Regions from separate parts of the uncultured Arenimonas sp. genome, predicted to be linked through region 2. Evidence: predicted binding sites of a transcription regulator. Region 2 holds the regulator's gene; the other holds the start of a gene.
The links. Region 2 encodes HrcA, which represses chaperone genes, less so after heat shock. Its sites were predicted from a motif close to TTNGCACTCNNNNNNNNNGAGTGCNAA; they were not measured.
Positions count from the first base shown of each region.

Region 1: rpoH (RNA polymerase sigma factor RpoH) is a predicted target of HrcA. The motif match lies at 2,945-2,971, and genes of this name have one in related genera.

Region 1 is NZ_CAXBJS010000018.1:9,721-15,647, reverse strand. Features, by position in the region: gene AACZ35_RS02520 (hypothetical protein) at 1-2,806, shown strand, start outside; gene rpoH (RNA polymerase sigma factor RpoH) at 2,983-3,858, shown strand; gene AACZ35_RS02510 (NAD(P)/FAD-dependent oxidoreductase) at 3,918-5,171, opposite strand; gene AACZ35_RS02505 (response regulator transcription factor) at 5,217-5,837, opposite strand; gene AACZ35_RS02500 (histidine kinase) at 5,922-5,927, shown strand, end outside.
Region 2 is NZ_CAXBJS010000085.1:5,115-11,041, forward strand. Features, by position in the region: gene bamE (outer membrane protein assembly factor BamE) at 1-385, opposite strand, end outside; gene fur (ferric iron uptake transcriptional regulator) at 485-892, shown strand; gene recN (DNA repair protein RecN) at 895-2,568, opposite strand; gene hrcA (heat-inducible transcriptional repressor HrcA) at 2,714-3,763, shown strand; gene grpE (nucleotide exchange factor GrpE) at 3,809-4,327, shown strand; gene dnaK (molecular chaperone DnaK) at 4,428-5,927, shown strand, end outside.

The DNA.
Region 1 (5,927 bases), on a different contig from region 2:
TGGTGGCACCGAGGGCTCGCCGGCCGCCTTCAGCAACTCCCGCAACGCCGGCGGCGGCGGCGGTGGCAACCACGCCTCGGGCGGCCTGGGCGGTCGGCCCTGGAATGCGCCTCTGAACGACACCGGCGGCCGCGGTGGCGCCGGTTATGCCGGCGTCCTGGCCTTCAACCGCATCTTCCTGGGCGGCGGCGGCGGCTCGGGCGGCACCAACAACAACACCGCCGATCCGGCGACCTACAGCAACTCGGGCATTGGCTGCGCCACCAGCGCCGCCGCGCGCTGTTCGGGCGGCGGGGCCGGCGGCGGCATGGTGATCCTGCGTGCGCGCCAGGTGGGCGGCACCGGCATCATCGACGCCCGCGGCGCCCACGCCTACAACGTGCTCAACGACGCCGCCGGCGGCGGCGGCGGCGGCGGTACGGTCGTGCTGCACACCATCGAGGGCGGCAGCGCCACCATCAATGTCTCCGGCGGCGACGGCGGCAATGCCTGGGCCGGCAACAACACCGGCGAGGCCGCTCGCCATGGACCCGGCGGCGGTGGCGGCGGCGGCTTCATCGCGTTCGCGCCAGCCGCCATGTCCCTGTCGGCCAACCTGTCGGGCGGCCGTCCCGGCCACACCACCAATGGCAGCACCGACAGCTACGGTGCGTTCGGCCTCAATGGCGGCCTCAGCACCTTCCAGTCCCCGGACGTGCCGGGCGTCGTGCCGGGTGCCCAGTGTTTCCCCGACCTGCGGCTGGCCAAGTCCAATGGCACCAGCACGCTGGTCAACGGACCCACCACGTATGCCCTGACGGTGAGCAACCAGGGCCAGGCCCCGACCCTGGGCACCGTCACGGTCGTTGACGTGCTTCCCGCGGGCATCAGCGTGCCTGATGGTGCGCTGGTCCTGGGCGGTGCGCAGGCGGCGGACTGGTCCTGCAGCGCAAGCAGCAACGTCGTCACCTGCACCTCGGCAACCGCCATCGCCCCGGCGGCCACGAGCGTCTTCAGTTTCGGCGCCACGGTGTCGAGCGCCGACGGCAGCAGCCTCATCAACCTGGCCCGCGTCGGTGGCGGCGGCGACCAGGACCAGCCGACGCCGACCCCGGCGACCACCAGCGCCTGCACCGGCAACAACACGCCTGCAGGCTGCGCCGCCGACGCCGACACGGTGCAGGCGCCGCTGCTGACCCTGGCCAAGTCCGACGGCACCGACGAGGTCGTATTGGGTGGCACCACCACTTACCAGCTGCTGGTCGCAAACACCGGCAGCCTGGCCACGTCCGGGACCATCGGGGTGCGCGACGTCCTGCCCCCTGCCGTGACCTACACCGGCCCTTCGCCCTTCACCAGCGGCGGCTTCTCATGCACGTGGACGGCCGGCAGCAACAGCCTGAACTGCACCCGCGCGACGGCGATCGCCGCCGGCGCCAACGCAACCATAAGCCTGCCGGTGCAGGTCGCGGCCGGCGCCGCGGGCTCGCTGACCAACCGCGCGCGCGTGGGCGGAGGTGCGGATCCGGGCAAGCCTGCGCTGCCAAGCGTTGCCGATGCCCAGGCCTGCCCGGCACCGACGCCGCCGGCGACCACGTTCGCCGATCCCTCCAACGGCTGCGCTTCGGACACCAATGCCGCGCTCAACGTCGAACTGCGGCTCGAGAAGGACGATGGCCAGGTCTTCATGTCCATCAACGGCTCGACCACTTACCAGTTCATCGTGCGCAACGTGGGCGCCGCCGACTCTGCCGGCACCATTCTCTTCCGCGACGTCCTGCCGGCGCCGATGAACTGGCCTGCCACGCTCGTGAAGTCCGGCCCCGACGCGGCGGCATGGACGTGTACCCGGGTCTCGGCCACCGTGGTTTCCTGCCAGTCCGCGACACCGATCCCGGCCGGCGCGGCCAGCCAGTTCAGCCTGTTGGCCAACGTCGGCGCAGCGACCAGCGGCAACCAGTACATCAACCGCGCGCGCATCGGCGGAGGCGGGGACACCGACCTGCCGGCCAGCCTGAACGACGCCGCGGTCACCACCTGCACGTCCAACAATTCGCCGCTGGGCTGCGCGATCGACCTCAACACCGCCCAGACCGGCGCCCAGGTCCGGCTGTCGAAGTCACACCCGGATCCGCAGAACCGCGCTCCCGGCGAAACCTTCACGGTCAGCCTGGTCGTGCGCAACGAGGGTGGCGCCGCGACCAGCGGCACCATCACCATGGTGGACGTGCTGCCCGCCGGCATCAGCTTCGTCGGCCCCTTCACGGCGCCCAACTCCAGCTGCAGCAATTCCGGCCAGGTCGTGACCTGTACCTCGAACACGGCCTTGGCCGCAGGCGCCACCCGCACGATCTCCTTCCCGGTGCAGGTGCAGGCCGGCATCGTCGCGCCCGTGCTCAACCGGGCCCAGGTCGGCGGCGGCGGCGACCCGCAGAACTCGGCGGCGCCGACGGCGGCCACCGCGGCCAACTGCGTGATGAACGGCCAGCCGCAGTTTGGCTGCGCGGTCGACCCGATCCCGCTGACCGGCGACCTGCAGGTCACCAAGACCAACAACCAGGTGGGCGTGACCTCCGGCGAGACCGTGACCTACGTGGTCACCGTCACCAATGTCGGCGCCGTGGCGATCACGGGGGCCGTCGTGCACGACAGCCCCAGCGGCCAGCTCAATTGCCCGGCAGGCAATCCGGTCACCTGTTCGGGCGCGGCCTGCCCGGGCGGGGCCCTGACGGTGGGCAGCCTGGTGGGCGGCCTTACCCTGGGCACCCTGGGAACGACCCCCCCGGGCAATGCTGTGTCCTTCAGTTTCGACTGCCAGGTCCCCTGACCGGGGGCCCGCCCCCTGGATCGGTGCAGGTCATTGATTCCAGGGGGCTTGAAACCGGCCAGGGCAGCACCAGATAGGGATCTGGCGGAGGGGAGCCGTCGTTCCATTCATGGAACGGACAGGGAACTTTATGCCTCTTTAGCACTCTTAATGCCCGAGTGCTAAACTCCGGACCCATGAAAGAGGATCGCATGACCACCACGGCCCTGATCGCAAACAACCTGCCGATTCCCAGCGCGCTGGGTTCGCTCGACGCCTACATTGCCGCGGTCAACCGCGTGCCGGTGCTCACCGTCGAAGACGAACAGGCCCTGGCCCGCAGCTATCGCGATGACGAAGACCTCGACGCCGCCAAGGCGCTGGTGATGTCGCACCTGCGTTTCGTGGTGCACGTCGCCCGCGGTTACCAGGGCTACGGCCTGGGCATGGGCGACCTGATCCAGGAAGGCAACATCGGCCTGATGAAGGCGGTCAAGCGTTTCGACCCCGACCAGGGCGTGCGCCTGGTGTCCTTCGCCGTGCACTGGGTGCGCGCCGAGATGCACGAATTCATCCTGCGCAACTGGCGCATCGTCAAGGTCGCCACCACCAAGGCGCAGCGCAAGCTGTTCTTCAACCTGCGCAAGTCCAAGAAGCGCCTGGGCTGGATGAACGACGCCGAGGTCACCGCGGTGGCCAAGGACCTCAACGTCTCCAAGCGCGAAGTGCTGGAAATGGAATCGCGCCTGTCCGGTCGCGACATCGGCTTCGATGCGCCCGACAACGGCGACGACGACGGCCCGCCGTCGCCCGTGGCCTACCTGCGCGACAGTGGCGAAGACCCGGCGATGGCCTACGAACGCGAATCGCACGAAGACGACCAGCTGGAACTGCTGCGCGAAGGCCTGTCCGGCCTCGACCAGCGTTCGCGCGACATCCTCAAGCGCCGTTTCCTGGGCGAGCCCAAGGCGACGCTGCAGGAACTGGCCGACGAATACGGCGTCTCCGCCGAACGCATCCGCCAGGTCGAGGCCAACGCGCTCAAGAAGATGCGGGCGCTGTTCGCGGCCTGATCCGCCGGCGCAAGCAACACCACCGACGGCCCCGCAAGGGGCCGTCGTCGTTTCCGGCGTCAGTCGTCCGGCGGCGAACGGCCGACGATGATCCGGGCGTGGCGCTGGTAGGTCCAGTACGACCACGCCCAGTTGGTCAGCACGATGATCCGGTTGCGGAAGCCGATCAGGAAAAACAGGTGCGCGACCAGCCAGAACCACCAGGCCAGCAGGCCCGATAGTTTCAGGCGCCCGAAATGCACCACCGCGGCCATGCGGCCGATGGTGGCCAGGTTGCCGTAGTCGCGGTAGCGGAAGGGTTTGCCGGCGACGCCGCGCAGGCGGTCGCGAATGACGGCGGCGGCGTGGGCGCCCATCTGTTTGGCCGCCGGGGCGACGCCCGGGACGGGTTTGCCGTCCTGGGTGACGCTGGCCAGGTCCCCCACGACGAACACTTCCGGATGCCCGGGCAGCGAAAGATCCGCCGACACCGGCACCCGCCCGGCCCGGTCCGTGGCCAGGCCAAGCTGTTTGCCCAGCGGCGACGCCGCCACGCCGGCGGCCCACAGCACGGTGCGGCTGGCCAGGCGTTCGCCTGCCAGCGTGATGCCTTCGGCATCGATGGCCGTCACCGCGTTGCCCGTATGTACCTGCACGCCCAGGCGCTGCAGCTGCTGGCGGGTTTTTTCGGAAAGGTCCTCCGGCATCGCCGCCAGCACCCGCGGGCCGGCTTCCACCAGGTGGATGCGGGCGTCGCGAACGTCGGCCCGGCGGAATTCCCGCGGCAGCGTGTGGCGGGCGATCTCGGCCAGGGTACCGGCCAGTTCCACGCCGGTCGGGCCGCCGCCGATGACCACGAAGTTGAGCCAGGCTGCGCGACGCGAGGGATCGTCTTCGCGTTCGGCGGCCTCGAAGGCCGACAGCACGCGGGCGCGGATCGACAGGGCGTCGTCCAGGGTTTTCAGGCCCGGGGCAAATTGTGCCCAGTCGTCGCGGCCGAAATAGGCGTGGGTGGAACCGGTGGCGACCAGCAGGTAGTCGTAGTGCAGCTGGCCCTGGGCCAGGTCGACGCGGCGGGCCCCGATGTCGATTGCGCGGACCTCGTCCAGGCGCACCGTGGCATTGGCCTGCTTGCGCAGGATGTGTCGCAGCGGCGCCGCGATGTCGGGCGCCGACAGCCCGGCCGTGGCCACCTGGTAGAGCAGGGGCTGGAAGAGATGGTGGTTGGTGCGGTCAACCAGCGTGATGCGCACCGGCGCCGTGGCCAGCGCACGCGAACGTGCGGAAGGTTTCCGGTGTCGTCCGGCGGTTCGGCCCTGGCGTCCATGGCCCATGGTGACCGCGAAAGCCCGCTGGCGTCGAGCGCCGCGGACCGGGTTTCAGTCCGTGTCCACCAGCAGACCGCGTTCGCGGGCGATGCGCGCCAGTTCGCCCGGGTGCCGGGCGCCGAGTTTTTCCATCAGGTTGGCGCGATGGCGGTAGAGCGTCTTGTCGCTGATGCCCAGCGCCGCTGCGACGACCTTCGGCGGCAGGCCCGACAGCAGGCCACGCAGGGTCTCACGCTCGCGCTGGGTCAGCGCGGACGCCTCGCCGTCTGCGCGGGGCGCGGCCAGGTCGGTGCTGAGCACGCGATCACCCTTCATCACGCGGCGCAGGCCTTCGATCAGCTCCTCGGCCGCGACCGCCTTGCTGAAATAGCCCGAGGCGCCGCGTTCAAGCGCGCGCACCACCAGTCCCGGGTCGTCGTGCATGCTCAGGACCACGCAGCGCATTTGCGGATGCGCCTCGTGCAGCTGCAGCAGCAGCACCAGCCCGCTGGTTTCGCAGCCCAGGCTGAGGTCCACCAGCGCCAGCTCGGGTTCGTGTTCGCGCGCCGCAGCCAGCGCCTCGCCCGGCGTGCCGGCTTCGGCCACCACTTCGAAGCCGTCGGCTTCCTCCAGCAGGCGGCGGAAGCCCTCGCGCACCATGGCGTGGTCGTCGATGAGCAGGATGCGTGGCATTTGTACAGTCTGGCAAAGCCGTCGGCTGCAACGGCGAGAAAAATTCCCAGCGGCGCCGTTTCCGCGCCGTTAAGCTAGCGGCGAATGCGG
Region 2 (5,927 bases):
GCGGACGACGCGGCTTGTCCTTGTCGCGGGCGAGGTTGCCGAAGCGGCGCATCTCGGCGGCCAGTTCGGTGTCGGCCTCGGGGAAATATTCACCTTCCCAGCGTGCCAGCGAATCACCTTCGAACCACAGCGTCAGGTTCTTGATTTCCGTGTCACCGACGCGGCGGCGTTCGCTGGCGATGTAATCCCAGCGCGACTGGTTGAACGGATCGGCCAGCGGCGGCGAACCGAGCAGGCTGAACACCTGCGCGCGGGTCAGGCCGACCTGCAGTTGTTCGACGTTCCGGGTCTCGAGCAGGTTGCCCTGGAAAACGGGCTGGCGGTAAACGATGCCGCAGCCGGCGATCAGGGTGGTGGCGAGCAGGAGCGTGAAAGCCTTGCGCATTGCTTGGGTATCCGGGACTGTCCGGGGCCGATGATACACTACGGCCCGGCGACGCCAGCCAGGGCCACTCCCTGCGACGACAGGCATTCAGGAGACGACATGGAATCCCAGGACCTGCGCAAGGCCGGACTCAAGGTGACCCACCCGCGCATGCGCATCCTCGACGTGCTCGAGTCCACCGGGCGCAAGCATCTTACGGCCGAGGACATCTACCGCCAGCTGCTCGACAACGGCGACGACATCGGCCTGGCGACGGTGTACCGGGTGCTTACCCAGTTCGAATCGGCCGGCTTGGTGCTCAAGCACAACTTCGAGGGTGGCCAGGCGGTATACGAACTCGACCACGGCCAGCACCACGACCACATGGTGGATGTTGATACCGGCAAGGTGATCGAATTCACCAGCCCGGAAATCGAGCGCCTGCAGCACGAGATCGCCGCCAAGCACGGCTTCGACATCGAGGACCATTCGCTGGTCCTGTACGTGCGGGCAAAAAAGAAGAAGTAGCCTTACCTGCCGCTGGCCCGCGAAAGCAGCTGGCGGGCGTTGGCGCGTACCTCCTTGGTGATCTCGACGCCGCCCAGCATGCGGGCGAGTTCTTCGACGCGGGCCTTTTCCGAAAGCGCTTCGACCTGGCTGTGCGTGCTGTCGGCTTCGACCGCCTTGCTGACCCGGTAGTGGTGGTGGCCCTGGGCCGCCACCTGGGGCAGGTGGGTGACGCACAGCACCTGGCGTTCGCCGCCCAGGGCGCGCAGTTTCTGGCCCACGACTTCGGCGACCGCGCCGCCGATGCCGGTGTCGACTTCGTCGAAGACCATGGTCGGCACGGCATCGAAGCCCAGGGCGGCCACTTCGATGGCCAGGCTGATGCGCGCCAGTTCGCCGCCCGAGGCGACCTTGCGCAGCGCCCGCGGCGGCTGGCCGGGGTTGGCGGAGACCAGGAATTCGCAGCGTTCGGCGCCCTGTGGGGTGGGGCGGGTGGTGTCCAGCGGCTCCAGGGCCACGGTGAACACACCGCCACCCATGCCCAGCTCGCCCATCAGGCCGGCCACGGCCTCGCCCAGCTGCGTGGCCGACCGGGCGCGGGCCTGGCCCAGGCGGGCGGCGGTTTCATTCCATTCGCGGGCGGCGGCTTCGCGCTCGCGCCCCAGGCGGGCGGCCCGTTCGCCGGCGCCGGCCAGGCCCTCGAGTTCTTCCTGCAGCTGGTCGCGGCGGCCGGCCAGGTCCTCGAGCGGCACGCGGTGCTTGCGGGCGAGGTCGTGCAGGCGGGCCAGGCGGTCTTCCAGCGAGCGCAGGCGGTCGGGGTCGAGATCGAAGTCGTCGTGCAGGCGTTCGATGCCGGCGGCGGCTTCGGCCAGCTGGATGCCGGCTGATTCAAGCAGGGAAAGCACTTCGGCCAGGCGCGGTTCGTCGCCGGCCAGGCGGGCCAGTTCGGCCTGGGTCTGGTGCAGCAGGCGCTGCAGCGACAGGCCTTCGTCGCCGGCCAGGTGGGCCAGGGCGACTTCGCAGCCCTGCAGCAGGCTTGCGGCGTTGGCCTGGCGGCGGTGGGCGGCGGCCAGTTCTTCCAGCGATTCCGGGTCCAGGGTTTCGGCGGACAGCTCCTGGACCTGGTGCTCCAGCCAGGCCAGGCGTTCGCCGACGTCGCCGGCACGGGCCAGGTCGGCCAGCTCGCGGTCGATGCCGGCCCAGCGGCGGGCGGCTTCACGCACGGCTTCGAGCAACGGGCCGTGCTGGCCGAAGGCGTCGAGCAGGGCCAGCTGCTGGCCGCGGTCGAGCAGGGCCTGGTGTTCGTGCTGGCCGTGGATCTCGACCAGAAGCCCGCCCAGGGCGGAAAGCTGGCCGAGCGTGGCCGGGCGGCCGTTGATCCAGGCCCGCGAGCCGCCGTCGGCGCGCATGACCCGGCGCAGCTGGCAGGCATCGCCGTCGTCGAGTTCGTTTTCGCGCAGCCAGGCCAGCGCGGCCGGGGCGTCGGCGAGCCCGAATTCCGCCGCCAGTTCAGCGCGTTCGGCGCCGTGGCGCACCACGCCGGCGTCGGCGCGGGCGCCGGTGAGCCACATCAGCGCGTCCACCAGCAGCGACTTGCCGGCGCCGGTTTCGCCCGAGACCACGGTCATGCCCGGCCCGAAGGCCAGTTCCGCGCGGCTGACGACGGCAAAATCCTGGAGGGTGAGGTGGCTGAGCATGCTGGCGGCGATTTTGCCTGAAAGCCCGAGCTTCGGCTGCCCCTGTCTCAGGGAACAAGACGCGTGACGCCCGCCGGCGGGTAAGGCTTCGCCCCGGCGGGCGCCACGTCTTGCGCCGGGGCCCCGCCGGCCTTATCTATGGGCCATGGACTTCGACCTCGACCCACGCGCGCGGCGCCTGCTGCGCACCCTGATCGCCCAGCACATCCGCGACGGCGAACCCGTGGGCTCGCGCACGCTGGCCAAACGTTCGGGCCTGGACGTCAGCCCGGCGACGATCCGCAACATCATGTCCGACCTCGAGGAAATCGGCCTGGTCTCGGCGCCGCACACCTCCGCGGGCCGTATCCCCACGGCCCAGGGCTACCGGGTGTTCGTCGACAGCCTGCTGCCCATGAAACCCCTGCAGGACGCCGAAGTGCAGCAGCTGCGGGCCCTGCTGCCGGCCGGCGCCGGCACCCAGGCCCTGCTGTCGAACACCAGCGAACTGCTGTCGGCGATGAGCCAGTTCGTCGGCGTCGTCACCGTGCCCCAGCGCAGCCAGTTCGCCTTCCGCCACATCGATTTCGTGCCGCTCGACGGCCAGCGCATCCTGGTGATCCTGGTCTTCACCGACAACGAAGTGCAGAACCGCATCATCAGCCCGCGCCGGACCTACACCACGTCCGAGCTCGAGCAGACCGCCAATTACCTGAACATGCATTTCGCCGGCCAGCCGCTGGCCGAAATCCGGGCCCGGCTGCTGCGCGACCTGCGCGACACCCGCAGCGAGATGGAGCAGCTGCTCTCGGCCGCGGTCGAGCTGTCCGAACAGGCCCTGGGCGGCGGTGGCTCCCTGCCCGAAGACATGCTGCTGGCCGGCCAGACCCGGCTGATGGGCGTGCAGGACCTGTCCGACATGGAGCGCCTGCGCGACCTGTTCGAGGCCTTTTCCCGCAAGCGCGAGATCCTGCAGCTGCTCGAGGGCACCCTCAAGGCCCAGGGCGTGCGGGTGTTCATCGGCGAGGAAACCGGCCTGGCCCAGCTCGATGCCTGCACCGTGGTCACCGCGCCCTACCACGCCCAGGGCAAGGTGCTGGGCGTGCTGGGCGTCATCGGGCCCACCCGGATGGCCTACGAGCGGGTGATCCCGATGGTCCAGGCCACCGCCGACCTGCTCGGCGCCGCCTTGAATCCTGAACCGCCGGCCCCATAGGGGTACCCGACCCCCGCCGGATGCGGGGCAGCCACCGGATATCCCATGCAAAACCAGAACCCGAACCCGGACGCGCAGGCGTCCGAAGACGTCCCCGATTTGGACACCGACAGCCTGGCCAACGAGCTCGAGCAGCTGCGTTCGGCCCTGGGCGACCTGCGCGAAGAGGCCCTGCGCGAACGCGCCGAGCTCGACAACCAGCGCAAGCGCCTGGCCCGCGACGTCGACCAGGCCCGCCGTTTCGCCAACGAAAAGCTGCTCTCGCAGCTGCTGCCGGTGCTCGACAGCCTCGAGGCCGGCCTCAAGGCCGCCGGCGACGCCACCGGCCCGCTCAAGGACGGCCTTGAGCTGACCCTGCGCCAGCTGTTGAAGGTGGGCGAGGACAACGGCCTGGCCCAGATCGACCCCGAAGGCCAGGCCTTCGACCCGGAATGGCACCAGGCCATCAGCCAGCTCGAGTCCCCCGGCGCCGAGCCGGGCAGCGTCGTGCAGGTCTTCCAGAAGGGCTACGCCCTGAACGAACGCTTGCTGCGACCGGCCCTGGTGGTGGTTGCCGCCGGCTGAGGGCTTCACGCCCCTTGAACAACCCGCGGCGGGCCCCATTTACCGAACATCCGCGGCCGCCGCCGCCAACACAGATACTGATCCTTCAGGGAGTAACACCATGGGCAAGATCATCGGCATCGACCTGGGCACCACCAACAGCTGCGTTTCCGTGATGGAAGGCGGCGTGGCCAAGGTCATCGAAAATTCCGAGGGCGACCGCACCACGCCTTCCATCGTCGCCTTCACCAAGGACGGCGAAGTCATCGTCGGCGCCTCGGCCAAGCGCCAGGCGGTCACCAACCCCAAGAACACCTTCTATGCGGTGAAGCGCCTGATCGGCCGCAAGTTCACCGACGCGGAAGTCAAGAAGGACCTCGACCTGGTGCCCTACGGCATCCTCGCCCATGAAAACGGCGACGCCTGGGTGCAGACCGCCGACGGCAAGAAGATGGCGCCGCAGGAAATCTCGGCCAAGGTGCTCGAGAAGATGAAGAAGACCGCCGAAGCCTACCTGGGCGAGACGGTCACCGAAGCCGTGATCACCGTGCCGGCCTACTTCAACGACAGCCAGCGCCAGGCCACCAAGGACGCCGGCCGCATCGCCGGCCTGGACGTCAAGCGCATCATCAACGAGCCGACCGCGGCCGCGCTGGCCTATGGCATGGACAAGAAGGGCGGCGACCGTAAGATCGCGGTCTACGACCTGGGCGGCGGCACCTTCGACGTCTCGATCATCGAGATCGCCGAAATCGACGGCGAGAAGCAGTTCGAAGTGCTGGCCACCAACGGCGACACCTTCCTGGGCGGCGAAGACTTCGACGCCCGCGTCATCGACTACCTGGTCGAAGAGTTCAACAAGGAACAGGGCATCGACCTGCGCAAGGACCCGCTGGCCCTGCAGCGCCTGAAGGACGCCGCCGAGCGCGCCAAGATCGAGCTCTCGTCGAACCAGCAGACCGAAGTGAACCTGCCGTACGTCACGGCGGACGCCTCGGGCCCGAAGCACCTGAACATCAAGCTCACCCGCGCCAAGCTCGAGGCCCTGGTGGACGACCTGATCAAGAAGACCATCGAACCGTGCCGCGTGGCGCTCAATGACGCCGGCCTGCGTGCCAGCGACATCGGCGACGTCATCCTGGTCGGTGGCCAGACCCGCATGCCGAAGGTGAAGGCCGCGGTCGCCGAGTTCTTCGGCAAGGACCCGCGCCAGGACGTCAACCCGGACGAGGCCGTTGCCATCGGCGCCGCGGTCCAGGGCGGCGTGCTCGCCGGCACCGTCAAGGACGTGCTGCTGCTCGACGTCACCCCGCTGAGCCTGGGCATCGAAACCCTGGGCGGCGTGATGACCAAGATCATCGAAAAGAACACCACCATCCCGACCAAGGCCTCGCAGGTGTTCTCCACCGCCGAGGACAACCAGTCGGCCGTGACCGTGCACGTGCTGCAGGGCGAGCGCGAACAGGCCCGCTTCAACAAGTCGCTGGCCAAGTTCGACCTTTCGGGCATCGACGCCGCGCCGCGTGGCATGCCGCAGGTGGAGGTGTCCTTCGACATCGACGCCAACGGCATCCTGCACGTGTCGGCCAAGGACAAGAAGACCGGCAAGGAGCAGAAGGTC